Regions from separate parts of the Staphylococcus carnosus genome, predicted to be linked through region 1. Evidence: riboswitches for the same ligand, from Rfam matches in the RefSeq annotation. Region 1 holds a riboswitch; each other region holds the start of a gene.

Region 1 (4,913 bases):
AGTATAATACATGAAAAGAAGCGGTACGTCTTCACATTAAAAGTGACGTACCGCTTCTTTTTCGTTTAAAATTCTTCTTGTTCTTTCTGCATCTCTGTCAAAATATCTTGTAATTTCACAAACATATTTTCAAATCCATGTGCAGTTGAATCATGATATTCTTTCTTTTGCTGCTTGTATTCCAATGTCGTCCAGCGTCGTTCTTTCGGAACAACAGCAGTATATTGGAAATTCATTTGTGTGATATCAGAACCTGGTTCACGTTCAAAGATTTCAACTTCAATCGTGTCTTCTTTATCACTTAGTTCAGGCATTCCGATCGTCATCACAATACGATTGGGTGCTTCTAATTCTTGATAAACACCTGTAATTTTATTCGTTTTGCCATTTCGTTCATCAACGATTTCATAACGTCGACCTTCTTCTGGAATCAAGTCTATAGATTTGTTTGAGCGATTAGATGTCATAAACCAACGTCTCATAACATCTGCATCTGTCCATGCTTGATAAATTAATTCAGGATTGATACGCATTAATCGTTCCAAAGAAATGACTACCACATCATTTTCTATGTTATATCTTGCCACTCTGTCGTCACCTACTTTCACACTCAACATTATTTTAACGCATTTCTAATACATAAGCCAAAGTAATCAATTTGAAAAGCCTTATGAAATGCACGGTTTTACACTAATATTGCAACAAGATTACTTTAACATTTTTCTTGTGTGAAAGTAAAAATTAACTACGCCGCTTTTTTATCTTTCTTTTTGTTCAATCTTGGTAAATTGAAAATTATTGCTACTAAGCCGCTCACACCAAGTATAATTGGATATATCGAATAAGGCATCAGCATAAATGGTGAAATACCTGCAACACCAGCCGCTGCAATCACTTGTGGACTATAAGGCAATAAACCTTGGAAGCAACTGCCGAAGATATCTAAAATGCTTGCTGACTTTCTAGGATCAATGTCATATTCATCTGCGATATTTTTAGCTAATGGACCTGCCATTAAAATCGAGATTGTATTATTAGCAGTAGAAATATCTGCTGCACTGACTAAACTGGCAATTCCTATTTCAGCACCTCGGCGAGATTTCACCCGGCTTCTAACAAAATTCAACAGCCATGTGATACCGCCATAATGTTGAATCAATCCAATTAAACCGCCAATCATTAATGCGATAATCGCGATGTCTTCCATACCGATCATACCTTCAGAAGCAGCTTTTAAGAATTTAATCCAATTAAATGAGCCATCTAACAATCCGATAATACCTGAAAGTACTGTACCACCAATCAATACAATAATTACATTGATACCAATGAGTGCCAAAATCAATACTAATAAGTATGGAATTACTTTTACAAGATCAAAATCATAATTTTTTGAACTATTAATGGTTGCACTGTGCGTCAAGACACCTAAAATAATCATAGATATAATCGCACCTGGCAAAACAATACGAAAGTTCACTTTAAACTTATCGCTCATACGAGTATTTTGCGTACGTACAGCAGCAATTGTTGTATCAGAAATCATGGACAAATTATCCCCGAACATTGCACCGCCTACTACAGTAGCCATTGCAAGCGCAGATGGAATATCAGTAGCCTGACTAATTCCAAATCCTACAGGTGCAATTGCAGCAACTGTACCTACAGATGTTCCCATAGAAATAGACACAAACATACAAATGACGAACAAACCAATAATCAGCAAGTTGCCTGGAATGAGTGATAAACCAAGGTTAACCGTTGATTTCACTCCGCCCATATCCTCAGTTACCTTAGAAAAGGCACCTGCTAACACGAAGATGAGGACCATTAAAATGATATTTGAATGTCCTGCTCCCTTTGTAAAAACTTCAACTTTATCTGCAAATTTTTGTTTGCGATTCATCAGTAATGCCACAATTACAGCGATGGTAATCGCGATATTCAACGGCATTTTAGTAAAATCACCTGTAATAATGCCGACTCCTAAAAATAGACCGACAAATACAATCAAAGGAATCAGTGCCCAAGCATTACCTTTCTTTTTCTCTTCAGCCATGTTTTCTTCTACACCTCTCATTTGATAAATAAAAAGTCCTTTTTTCTCGGCTAAGAAAAAAGGACAAATATTTAATATCTTATCTCTTAGCAATTATCGCTATGGGATTTGGCACACGCATTCCATGTTGCCGAGGCTTCAAAGTGCCCTTCACTCCACCTCTCTTGATAAGCAATATTTATTTTTAAATTTTGAATCTTTTTAAACTTATCACGCAAACTGTTTTACGTCAATCGTCAAAAGTTTAACTATTTATTAATAGATTATTCAGTTGGGCGTTGAATCACAAACTCTTTCCCTAATTCCACGTAATCATTACCTGCTAAACGACCCACAGGCTGTAATGCTTTAACATCAATCTTGAATGGATCCATATAGACATCGTCATCAATATGATATTGAACTACTCGGCCGATAATTAAATCATTCCCTGATTCATCATCTCCTAATTCAATAAGACGATCTAACTTACATTCAAAACGGATACTTGCACCTTCTATCGCTGGAACATCTACTATACTAGAAGGAATTGTTTTAAAATCTGTATGCTCTAATTCATTTTCTCCTGGCGCTAGCGGTGCTGCTGTTTCATTAATACCTTCAATCATAGAGAGTTGAGAAATGTGTACAACAAACTCACCCATTGTTTCAATATTTACTGATGTATCTTTACGTTTACCATTAAGACGTCCTGTAGAAATCATAATCATCGGCGGATTACTGCTGACCACGTTAAAGAAACTAAATGGTGCTGCATTGATATTGCCTTCTTTATCTTGCGATGTAACAAATGCAATAGGACGCGGCAACACACTTCCGCTCAATAACTTATAATTATCTCTTTGAGTTAATTCATTCGGATCAAACTGTTTCATACTTGCACCTCATTCGATTTATATTAATGACTTTATCTTAGAAAAAACGATACAGAATTACCAACAAACTGTTTGTACTTCAAAACTTAATAAAGAATCATAATTTTGACTGAAATCATAAACCCCCGACTCATGTCGAGGGTTGTATATCTCAAATATTAACTTTTAATATATTTTTTCTTAGTTGATTTGTTTACCGCCTGTTACACCATACACTTGGCCAGTTGTATAACTTGATTCTCCAGAAGCTAAGAGTACATAAGTGCTGGCCAATTCAACAGGTTGTCCAGAACGACCCATCAATGAATGTTGACCGAATTCTGGTATTTTATCTTGAGGCTGTCCGCCAGAAATTTGCAATGGTGACCAGAACGGACCTGGTGCAACTGAATTAACACGAATGCCGCGTTCGATTAATTCTTTCGCAAGACTTTTAGTTAATGAGACAATTGCTGCTTTTGTTGCTGCATAGTCATGCAGTAATGGATTCGGGTCATAGCCTTGAATAGATGTCGTTGTTGTAATTGTAGCGCCTGGTTGTAAATATTCTAAAGCCTTTTGTACTGTCCAGAAAATAGGATAAACATTTGTTTCAAATGTGTTTGTAAAGTCTTCAGTTTTAAAATCTTCAAATTTTTCATGATATTGCTGATATCCTGCAACTAGAGTGACATTGTCTAATCCGCCTAGTCGATCATTTGCATATTCTACAAGTTCATAGTTAAAGTCTTCATCTGTAATATCACCTGGCAATAAGAAAACTGTGCCGCCTTTATCTTCAATGACACGTTTCACATCTTGTGCGTCATCTTCTTCTTTCGGGTGGTAATTAATAACGACTGATGCGCCCTCTCTTGCATACGCAATCGCAACAGCGCGTCCAATTGCTGAGTCGCCGCCTGTTACTAACATTTTTAATCCTTCTAAACGACCATGTCCGATATAAGATTCCTCACCGCAATCTGGTTTAGGGTCCATGTCTTTTTGAAGACCCGGCCAAGGTTGTTCTTGTTTTGGAAAATCTTTATCCGAAAATTTTTTACGTGGATCTTGAAGTGCCATTCCTATCACTCCTATTTTGGTTTGATAGTTTTCTTATACCCTGCACATTAAAATCCATTCATGCTTACATTAAAATAATTTTTGAATTAATCCTACAAGGTAGTCAGGCGCTTTTTCTAAAATACGTTCATCAGGATTATATTTAGGATGATGTAAATCATATTCACTTTCAGAACCTATAAAAGCAAAGACACCAGGTACCGTATCACTCATTGCCGAAAAATCTTCACCAATTGTTTTAGGTTCTTTCAGATGTTCCACATTAAAACCTGTATCTTTTGCTGCTTCAATCGCTTTTTGTGTCAACACTTCATCATTGATGACAGCGTTCGGCAAATGAATATACTCTAATTCAATCTCAGCATTAAATGCGCTCGCAAGCCCATCACATATATCTTGCATACGTTTTTCTGTTTTCTCTCTCGTTTCTGCATTAAAAGTGCGTACTGTTCCTTGTATGTAAGCTTGGTCAGGAATGACATTCCATGTATTGCCTGCTGAAACTTCTCCGATAGTTACAACGGCTGAATCAAATGCTGAAATATTTCGACTGACAATGGATTGGATACTTGTCATCAGTTGACCTAATATAATCATTGGATCATTGCTTTCTTCTGGTTTAGCCGCATGTCCTCCTTTACCTTGAATACGAATCGCAAAACGGTCTACGGCTGAGGTCATTGCGCCAGGTTTAATCGCAAATTCACCGATTTTTAATGTAGGATCATTATGGAATCCAGTCACTACTTTTACATCTTCCAGTACTCCTGCTTCTACCATTTGCTGCGCGCCGCTTCCGACTTCTTCAGCTGCTTGGAATAAAATACGCACACGTCCTGGCAAAGTTGCTTCTTGTGCTTTTAATTTCATTGTTGCTGCTAAGATGGTTGCCATGTGAATATCATGCCCGCACGCAT
Region 2 (4,913 bases), 1.4 Mb from region 1:
TATATTTAACAGATTTAGAAGGAAAAATCCCTCCGAAAAAACCACGTCACACTGAAAGTTTTATTTCGGAATATTAATTTTAAAACGGGCTGTGATTCACATAGAAATCACAGCCCGTTTTTGTTGTCTGTATTTATTTGTTGAATGTTTCACTTAAGAAAGATTCTACTTGTTCAGGAGATTTAGCATTTGCAGAATGTAAATGTGCTAGTTTGTCTCCATATTGGAAAACTAATAAGCTAGGGATACCCATCACTTCATTTTCTTGTGTTACTTCTTCAAGTTCATCACGATTAACTGAATACCATTTGTATTCATCATATTTTTTGATAATAGGATCAATCCACATATCCATAGCGCGACAATCGGGACACCAACCTGCTTCGAATTTAATAATTACAGGCTCAGCACTTTGAATAATTTTATCAAAATCTTCACGTGTTTTAATAGCTTCCATTATTCGTTCTCTCCTTCAATTAAATTATCGTACCTTTATTATAACTAATGTTTAGCAAATCTAAAAAAATTTTAACCTATAAATTAAAGCGTTTTAAATGATAATTTGGTATATTATAAACAAAGTTAAAGGAGGTCAATATTTGTGATTAGATTTTATCAGTATCAAAATTGTACAACATGTAAGAAGGCTGCCAAATTTTTAGATGAATATGGCGTAAGTTATGAACCAATTGACATTGTGGAGTTAAACCCCAATAAAAGAGAATTACAAGATATTATTGATAAGACCGGCGTCGAGATTGATAAATTATTCAATAAGCGCGGAGGTAAATACCGTGAATTAGGTCTTAAAGATCGCTTAGATGATTTATCAGACGATGAAAAACTGGATTTATTGGCTTCGGACGGTATGTTAGTTAAACGTCCATTAGCGGTTTCAGGTGATAAAATCACTCTTGGTTTCAATGAAAAAGAGTACAAAGAAACATGGGTGAATTAAGGCTTGATTCTCTAAGAAATCATTGCAATGGAAATTTGCATAATTAAATTAACCAAAAAATATAAAAAATTAAAAGATGTCTATAAATAGTTGAATGAAAAGGCTTCATATGGCATCATTGAAATGTATTCATTTATTTTATAGGAGGGGATTCGTGTGGCAGTGCCAGAGGAATTAAAATATTCAAAAGAACATGAATGGGTAAAAGTTGAGGGCGATACAGTAACAATCGGTATCACTGAATATGCGCAAGGAGAACTTGGCGATATTGTATTCGTAGAATTACCAGAAACTGAAGATGATATTGAAGAAAGCGAATCTTTCGGTAGCGTGGAATCAGTTAAAACTGTATCTGAATTATATGCACCTGTATCAGGTTCTGTTGTAGAAATCAATGAAGAATTAGAAGACAGCCCTGAATTCGTTAATGAATCACCATACGAAAAAGCTTGGATGGTGAAAGTGAAATTAAATGATGAAAGTCAATTAGATGACTTATTGTCAGCTGATCAATATAAAGAAATGATTGGTGAATAATTTATATTGATATGCAACTCCAGGATACTTTGTATTTTGGGGTTATTTTTTTCGCTATTTTGGATATAACTAATTATATCGGTAAAGTGCAGATACTTAACAACATCTACATAGTGTGTGAAACATAAACAAGTTTCATGCAAAGCAATAAGTGTCTGCGTTAAAATATAGTTATAAGTTTATGATTAAAACTAAATATCGATACGTATTTCTTAACTTAAGCACCACGTTTGCAAGTATTATGCAATGATATCACGAGAGTATTGGAGTGTAGTGAATATGGCATTGTTAGATAAAGTAATCGTTGTTGAAGGTAAGACAGATAAAAAGCGTGTTCAAGAGGTGATAAACGAGCCTGTTCAAATCATGTGTACACACGGGACAATGGGAATTGATAAGTTGGATGGTATGATTGAATCCCTATATGAACGCCCAGTCTTTATCCTTGTGGATGCAGATAAAGAAGGTAATCGTATCCGACAATGGTTTAAACAATATCTTTCAGAAAGCGGGCATATCTTTGTAGATAAAACATACTGCGAAGTGGCACGCTGTCCTAGACCTTATCTTGCCAGAGTGCTTAGAAAATACGGATTTGAAGTAAAAGAAGAAGCTCCTGTGAAAGGATTAGTTTATAGATGAGTACGAGTAAAGAAGAGCGGACAGATATTACGCAAAACTTTGATAAAGATAAACATCTTATCTTCGGATATACTCCGATGTGCGGAACTTGTAAGATTTCAGAACGCATGCTAGACATTGCGAATGAGATTTTACAGTTGCCTGTTACAAAGGTTGATTTGAATTTTCATGCAGACTTCAGTGAACAATATCAAATTCAATCTGTTCCCGTATTATTGATAATGTCCAAAGATGAAGAAATGAAGCGTATTTACGCATTTCAATCTGTTCCATATTTATTAGAAAATTTAAAATAGTTATTGACTATCACTGAGTGAAGTGGTAGGATAAAAATCAATTAAATAGTGTTATCTCTTATCAAGAGAGGTGGAGGGATGTGCCCTGCGAAACCCGGCAACCGTCTTTATATAGAAATGGTGCCAATTCACAAAAAGTTGAACTGCTTTTGAAGATGAGAGAAAGAAATTTTAAATTGCTTTCTCTTTATTGCTATAAGCAGCGATAAGAGAAAGCATTTTTAATTTGGTAGTGTAAGCAAGGAAAGGGGAGTATAGGGTGATTCAACTAAAACAAATCGTCAAACGGTATAAGACGAAACATCAAGATGTACTAGCTGTTGATCATGTCGATTTAGATGTAGCTGAAGGTACTATTTATGGCGTTATCGGGTTTTCAGGCGCTGGTAAAAGTACTCTTGTCAGAATCTTAAATTATTTAGAAGAACCAACTTCAGGCGAAGTGATTATAGACGGAGAAGAATTAGGTAAGCTTTCTAAAGCACAATTAAGAAAGAAACGTCAAAAAGTCAGCATGATTTTCCAACATTTCAATTTATTATGGTCAAGAACTGTGTTGGACAATATTACATTTCCATTGGAAATTGCTGGGTATAACCGTCGTGACGCTGTGAAAAGAGCAAAAGAACTTGTTCAATTAGTAGGTTTAAGCGGACGGGAAAAAGCATATCCTTCTGAATTGTCTGGAGGTCAAAAACAAAGGGTCGGTATTGCAAGAGCATTAGCAAATGATCCTAAAGTCTTGTTATGTGATGAAGCAACAAGTGCGTTAGACCCGCAAACAACTGATGAAATTTTAGAACTGCTTTTGAAAATAAGAAAAGAACAAGATTTAACAATTGTGATTATTACTCATGAAATGAACGTTATTAGACAAATCTGTGATGAAGTTGCCGTTATGGAAAATGGACGTGTGATTGAGCGCGGAAATGTCAAAGAAGTATTTGAAAATCCTCAACATCAGGTTACTAAGCGTTTCGTTAAAGAAGGCTTAAATGATGAATTTGATGAGTCAATCGAAGAATTGATTCCAGAATCGCAAGATGGTTATATTCTTAGATTTAATTTTGCAGGGGAAGAAACAACTGAACCTATTGTGTCCTTTATTACTCAAAAATATAATTTAGATGTAAATATTTTAGAAGCAAATATTCGTCATTCTAAAAATGGACCTATCGGTTTCTTGATTGTACATATTGCAGGATTGAAAACTGAATATTTCGAGGAGTTCAAAAATGAACTGGAAAGTCATAATGTGAACGTGGAGGTGGTACGTCATGGATAAGTCATTCAGTGATATTTTGCAAGAAATGATAACGATGCCTAATGTGCAGTGGGATCAAGTATGGCAAGCTTCTCTTGAAACATTATATATGACGGCTATTTCGACAGTGTTTGCTTTTGTTATAGGTTTAATTTTAGGCGTATTGTTATTCTTGACGGCTAAGAGTACTTCACCAGCAGCAAAAGTTTTCTATCAAATTGTGTCATTTATAGTTAACTTATTCAGAGCGATTCCATTCATTATTTTAATCTTATTGTTAATTCCGTTTACAAGTTTGATTTTAGGAACTATTAGTGGACCGACTGGTGCATTGCCAGCGTTAGTCATTGGAGCCGCTCCGTTCTATGCGCGTTTAGTGGAAATTGCTTTTAAAGAGATTAACAAAGGTGTTATCGAAGCTGCACGTTCAATGGGGGCTAATACTTGGACAATTATCAGAAAAGTATTAATTCCAGAAGCTCGTCCAGCATTGATTTCAGGTATAACTGTAACTGCGATTGCTTTAGTTGGTTCAACTGCAGTAGCTGGTGTTATCGGTGCAGGCGGTTTAGGAAACTTAGCATATTTAACAGGATTCACAAGAAACCAAAATGACGTTATTTTAGTTTCTACTATCTTAATTTTAGTATTCGTGTTCATCATCCAATTTGTGGGTGACTGGGCTACAAATAAAATAGACAAGCGTTAATAATTATTTTAAATTTCAAAAGGGGTAAAGCAAATGAAAAAAATTATTAGTATTTTAGCAGTTTTAGTATTAACAGCAGCATTAGCAGCTTGTGGCAACAAAGACAAAACGAGCAGTGAAAATTCGAAAACAATTACAGTAGGTGCATCACCAGCACCACATGCTGAAATTTTAGAAAAAGCAAAACCAATCTTGAAAAAAGAAGGTTATGACTTAAAAATTAAAACAATCAATGATTACACTACACCAAATAAATTAGTGGATAATGGCGAATTGGATGCCAACTTCTTCCAACATACACCATACTTAAACACTGAAAAGAAAAGTAAAGGTTATAAACTTGTATCTGTAGGTAATGTAGAATTAGAACCAATGGGTGTATACTCTAAAAAATATAAAAGCTTAAAAGACCTTCCAAAAGGCGCTACAGTATATGTATCAAACAACCCTGCTGAAGAAGGACGTTTCTTGAAATTCTTCGTAGATGACGGTTTAATCAAATTGAAA
Region 3 (4,913 bases), 420 kb from region 1:
GCAATATATTAATTCAAATAGTCCTCCTATACTGATTGTCCATGGCGGTAAAGATCATCAAGTAGGGATACACCAAGGTTATCATTTAGAAGAGTATTTAGAGAAAATAGGTCATAATTACCAAACATTTTATCAAATGGAAGAAGGTCATGTTCCGAGACCTAAAGCACTAAGCGAAGTACTTAAAGTGATTCATCAATGGATGGAAAATGTTGAACAGGAAAATAATAAGGTATGAGAAAACCCGGAATGGATATGAATCCTTTCCGGGTTTGAAAATGCATTTATTAAGCTTTAAATCCACCTTGTTCAGCAATATCTTTACTGTCATCGCCGAATTTTTTGAAGTTTTCTACGAAACGTGAAATTAAATCTTGTGCTTGTTCACGGTAAGCATCTTGATTACTCCAAGCATTAATAGGTTGTAAGATGGATTTTGGAACGTCTTTAATATCTTTAGGTACACTTAATCCGAATACTTCATCTTTTTCGAATTCAGCATTTTTTAATTCGCCTTTAATCGCTGCATCTACCATACGACGTGTATATTTTAAGCTGATACGACGACCAACGCCGTATTTACCACCAGTCCAACCAGTGTTAACTAAATATACTTCAACTTCATGCTTATCGATTAATTGACCAAGCAATTCAGCATATCTCTTCGGATTTAATGGCAAGAATGGTGCACCGAAACATGTTGAGAATGAAGGTACTGGTTCTGTAATACCACGTTCTGTACCAGCTAATTTTGAAGTGAATCCACTTAAGAAATGATATAATGCTTGTTCTTTAGTTAATTTAGAGATTGGAGGCAATACTCCGAATGCATCTGCAGTTAAGAATAAAATTGTATTAGGATGCGCAGCTTTTGAAGGTTTTGCAATGTTATCGATATAATCGATCGGATATGCTGCACGTGTATTTTCTGTGTATTTATTATCATCGAAGTCAACATTTCCATCTTCTTCAACAACTACGTTTTCTAAAATTGTACCGTAACGAATAGCATCATAAATTTGAGGTTCTTTTTCTTTTGAAAGATTGATTGCTTTAGCATAGCAGCCGCCTTCAATATTGAAGATACCATTTTTGTTCCAACCATGTTCATCGTCACCGATTAATTTACGATCTGGTGCTGCAGATAAAGTTGTTTTACCTGTACCTGATAAACCGAAGAATAAAGCAACATCGCCTTTTTCGCCTACGTTAGCAGAGCAATGCATACTCATAATATCTTGTTGAGGTAATAAGTAGTTCATAACTGAGAAAATACCTTTTTTCATTTCACCTGCATATTCAGTTCCCCCAATAAGAATGATACGGTGTTTGAAAGAGATAATTACAAATGTTTCAGAAGCTGTACCATCTTCTTCAGGGTTAGCTTTGAAGTGCGGTGCTGAAACAATTGTGAAGTTTGGTTTTATTTTTTCTGCTTCATCCTTTGAACTAGGGCGGATAAACATATTATGTGCAAACAAGTTATGCCAAGCCATTTCGTTTACAACTGTCAAACGAAGTTGTGTATCTTGGTCACTTCCTGCATAACCGTTAAAGACGTATAACTCGTCTTTTTGATCTAAGTAATCTAAAACTTTATCAGAAAGTCTCAAGAATTTTTCTTCTTCAATTGGTTGGTTGACTGAACCCCAGTCAATTGCATCTCTATAGGAAGGTTCGTTTACAATAAACTTATCTTTAGGAGAGCGTCCAGTGTATTGACCAGTCAATTGGTTTATTGCTCCTAATTCTGTCAGTTCGCCTTCATTATTGTCTAAAATCTTGTTGTAAAGTTGCGTTTTAGTGAGTTGAAATAGTGATGATGGTTTCTCAATCAAATGATTCAACTTTTGTAAATTTGTTTGTGCATCTACTGCCATTTTAAAAAACCCCTCCAGCGCGTAAGTAATATAATAAATTGTAAGCCTTTACATTTTCATAGTATAACATAATATGGTCATTATTCCACAACGGATTTGTGAAATTCAATTCGTCTAATTGACAATTTAAATCTGTTTGGGTAGTATTATTTGTAACGGATTCTCTTATCCTGAGTGGCGGAGGGACATGGACCCAACGAAGCCCAGCAACCTCTCCTAAGCGGAGAAAGGTGCCAAACCGTTTGCAAATGTCATAGAAGACGTTTGAACGATAAGAGCGAAAGGACGTCAAAGGGCTTTCTCTCTATGTTTATAGTGGAAAGCCCTTTTTAATTTGAGCTCGTAGATAGAGAATTTTCGTAATTAAAAATCAGAAGGAGTCAGTTATGTCGAATAATAGAAGATTATTTACGTCAGAATCTGTTACAGAAGGGCATCCTGATAAAATAGCAGACCAAATTTCAGATGCTATTTTGGATGAATTATTGAAAAAGGATCCGGATGCCAGAGTTGCATGCGAAACAGTAGTCACTACGGGAATGGCTATGATTGTCGGGGAGATTTCTACAGCAACTTATGTTGATTTTCCAAAAGTAGTAAGAGATACAGTTGAGGAAATCGGCTATACGAGAGCTAAATATGGTTATGACAGCCAAACAATGGCAGTTATGTCAGCAATTGATGAACAATCACCTGATATCGCACAAGCGGTTGATCGTGCATTAGAATATAGAAATGAAATCAGTGAGGAAGAAATCGAAGCTACTGGTGCAGGAGACCAAGGTTTAATGTTCGGTTTTGCGACGAATGAAACTGATACGTATATGCCGACGCCGATTTACTTTTCACACCAATTAGCGAAACGTCTTTCAGATGTACGCAAAGATGGTACTTTAAAATACTTGCGCCCAGACGGTAAAGTACAAGTCACAGTAGAATATGATGAAAATGATAAACCAGTTCGAATTGATACAATTGTAATTTCAACACAACATGCTGAAGATGTAACACTTGATCAAATTCAAGAAGACATCCGTAAACATGTGATTGATCCGATTGTACCTGCATCATTATTAGATGATGAAACTAAATTCTTTATCAATCCTACAGGCCGTTTTGTAATTGGCGGACCACAAGGTGATGCTGGTTTAACAGGCCGTAAAATCATTGTAGATACTTATGGTGGTTTTGCACGCCATGGCGGAGGATGCTTCAGTGGTAAAGATCCAACAAAAGTTGACCGTTCAGCAGCTTATGCAGCACGTTATGTAGCTAAAAATATCGTTGCAGCAGGTTTAGCTGATAAATGTGAAGTGCAACTTGCTTATGCTATCGGTGTAGCAGAGCCTGTTTCAATTTCAATTGATACTTTCGGCACAGGCAAAGTTCCTGAAAGTAAATTAGTTGAAGCTGTGCGTGATAATTTTGATTTACGTCCAGCTGGTATTATTAAAATGTTAGATTTAAAACGTCCTATTTATAAACAAACAGCTGCATATGGTCACTTCGGCCGTACAGATGTTGCATTACCTTGGGAACGCGTGGACAAAGTAGATGTATTGAAAGAAGCGGTCCAAGCATAATTTCTGCAATTTTCAAATGAAATTCAGGATTATTATCGATAGAATCGAAACTTTCCTTTATAATGATATTTAAGACAAGTAAAGGAGCGGAATGTGTATGGGACCATTGGAAATTGGTTTAGTTGCAGCGATAGTTATAGCTGTTATTTTCTTAATATTATTCTTAACTGCATTAAGCAGCAAAAAGAAAGCACAACAACAAGCAGAAGAACAATATGAAGCGAAAGAAAAAAGCTTGAAAGATAATTACGAAGATGAGCTTGAAAAAGAGCGTGTCGAACATAAGAAAACGGTAACGAAGCAACGAGCTGATTTTGATGCTACTGTAGATTCGAAAGACCGTGAAATCGACGCACTGAAACTTTTTTCAAAAAATCACAGTGAATACATCACTGATATGCGTTTGATAGGTATCAGAGAACGATTAGTAAAAGAAAAACGCATTCGTCCAGAAGATATGCATATTATGGCTAATATCTTCTTGCCTAAAAATGATATGAACGATATTGAACGAATCAGTCATTTAGTCTTAACACGCACAGGTTTATACATTATTGATTCTCAACTGTTAAAAGGACATGTATACAATGGCATCAGTAATAAACAATTTGCTGAATTACCGACAATTGAACATGTCTTTGATGTACTGGATTTAGATCCACGTACACCGCAAACATTAGTTTTAGATGAAAATGATGATAAACAATCTGCATCGTTTGTGAACTATTCAAATCAACTTCATTATGTTGAACAGTTAGCAGATGCATTACGTCGTAAATTAGATTTGAAATATACACCAATGGCTTTGCTATATTTCAATCCTAAAAATGAAGGCGCTGTGACTATTTCTAACTACGTTCAAAACACAAATACTAAAGTATTGGTAGGGCCAGAACAATTAGATGAATACTTTAATAAGTTTGTATTCCATGGACGTATTCAATATAATGTTGAAGATTTAGCTCGTGTTATGGAAGAAATAGAATCATTCAATTAATGAGTAAAAGCACTATTTACGTATATTACGTGGATAGTGCTTTTTGTTTTAAAGTTTGGGCTCTCTGTCAAATAGGACTGGTGGCTCAAATTAAAGAGGTTAGGCAGCTTTTAGCTGCTTAATCTCTTTTTTAGGATTTGAGGAAAAAAGTCTCGTACATAAAATAATACGATTGCGCAAATTAGTGAAGTTTCTATAACCGAAAGAAACCTTTTTTATCAGTTTGATTTTATTATTAATACCTTCGAGCGGACCGTTGGTCAGATTCGAATATTCCAAAGTATTCAATATCATGTCGTGATGATTTTTAAGTGTTCTGACGGCAATTTTAAGTTTGGGGGCGATGGTCCCCATGTTGATTGCCTGTATGGTTGATGTATATAATTGTTCATCATTTTCTTTTAATGCATAACGCAGCTGGTGGACGTAGTAATGAGTATTTAACAGTTTATC

The links. Region 1 has a riboswitch for S-adenosylmethionine ahead of DYE31_RS03235 (Na+/H+ antiporter NhaC family protein). Riboswitches for the same ligand answer to the same signal wherever they lie in the genome.
Region 2: linked by a shared signal. The riboswitch ahead of DYE31_RS10200 (methionine ABC transporter ATP-binding protein) and the one ahead of DYE31_RS03235 (Na+/H+ antiporter NhaC family protein) in region 1 are both predicted to bind S-adenosylmethionine.
Region 3: linked by a shared signal. The riboswitch ahead of metK (methionine adenosyltransferase) and the one ahead of DYE31_RS03235 (Na+/H+ antiporter NhaC family protein) in region 1 are both predicted to bind S-adenosylmethionine.

What each region holds. Positions count from the first base shown of each region.
Region 1 covers NZ_UHCT01000001.1:738,791-743,703, reverse strand. Annotated here, with positions in the region: gene glpT (glycerol-3-phosphate transporter) at 1-7, shown strand, start outside; gene DYE31_RS03240 (SRPBCC family protein) at 66-587, opposite strand; gene DYE31_RS03235 (Na+/H+ antiporter NhaC family protein) at 746-2,059, opposite strand; SAM riboswitch class I at 2,136-2,233, opposite strand; gene DYE31_RS03230 (flavin reductase family protein) at 2,323-2,934, opposite strand; gene DYE31_RS03225 (SDR family oxidoreductase) at 3,115-3,996, opposite strand; gene DYE31_RS03220 (amidohydrolase) at 4,066-4,913, opposite strand, start outside.
Region 2 covers NZ_UHCT01000001.1:2,098,170-2,103,082, reverse strand. Annotated here, with positions in the region: gene DYE31_RS10230 (nitroreductase family protein) at 1-77, shown strand, start outside; gene DYE31_RS10225 (thioredoxin family protein) at 134-457, opposite strand; gene DYE31_RS10220 (arsenate reductase family protein) at 602-958, shown strand; gene gcvH (glycine cleavage system protein GcvH) at 1,115-1,495, shown strand; gene DYE31_RS10210 (toprim domain-containing protein) at 1,775-2,137, shown strand; gene DYE31_RS10205 (thioredoxin family protein) at 2,134-2,433, shown strand; SAM riboswitch class I at 2,489-2,595, shown strand; gene DYE31_RS10200 (methionine ABC transporter ATP-binding protein) at 2,693-3,718, shown strand; gene DYE31_RS10195 (methionine ABC transporter permease) at 3,711-4,406, shown strand; gene DYE31_RS10190 (MetQ/NlpA family ABC transporter substrate-binding protein) at 4,440-4,913, shown strand, end outside.
Region 3 covers NZ_UHCT01000001.1:1,157,078-1,161,990, forward strand. Annotated here, with positions in the region: gene DYE31_RS05590 (alpha/beta hydrolase family protein) at 1-238, shown strand, start outside; gene pckA (phosphoenolpyruvate carboxykinase (ATP)) at 288-1,880, opposite strand; SAM riboswitch class I at 2,043-2,158, shown strand; gene metK (methionine adenosyltransferase) at 2,267-3,463, shown strand; gene DYE31_RS05605 (NERD domain-containing protein) at 3,555-4,460, shown strand; partial or broken gene DYE31_RS05610 (ISL3 family transposase) at 4,560-4,913, opposite strand, start outside.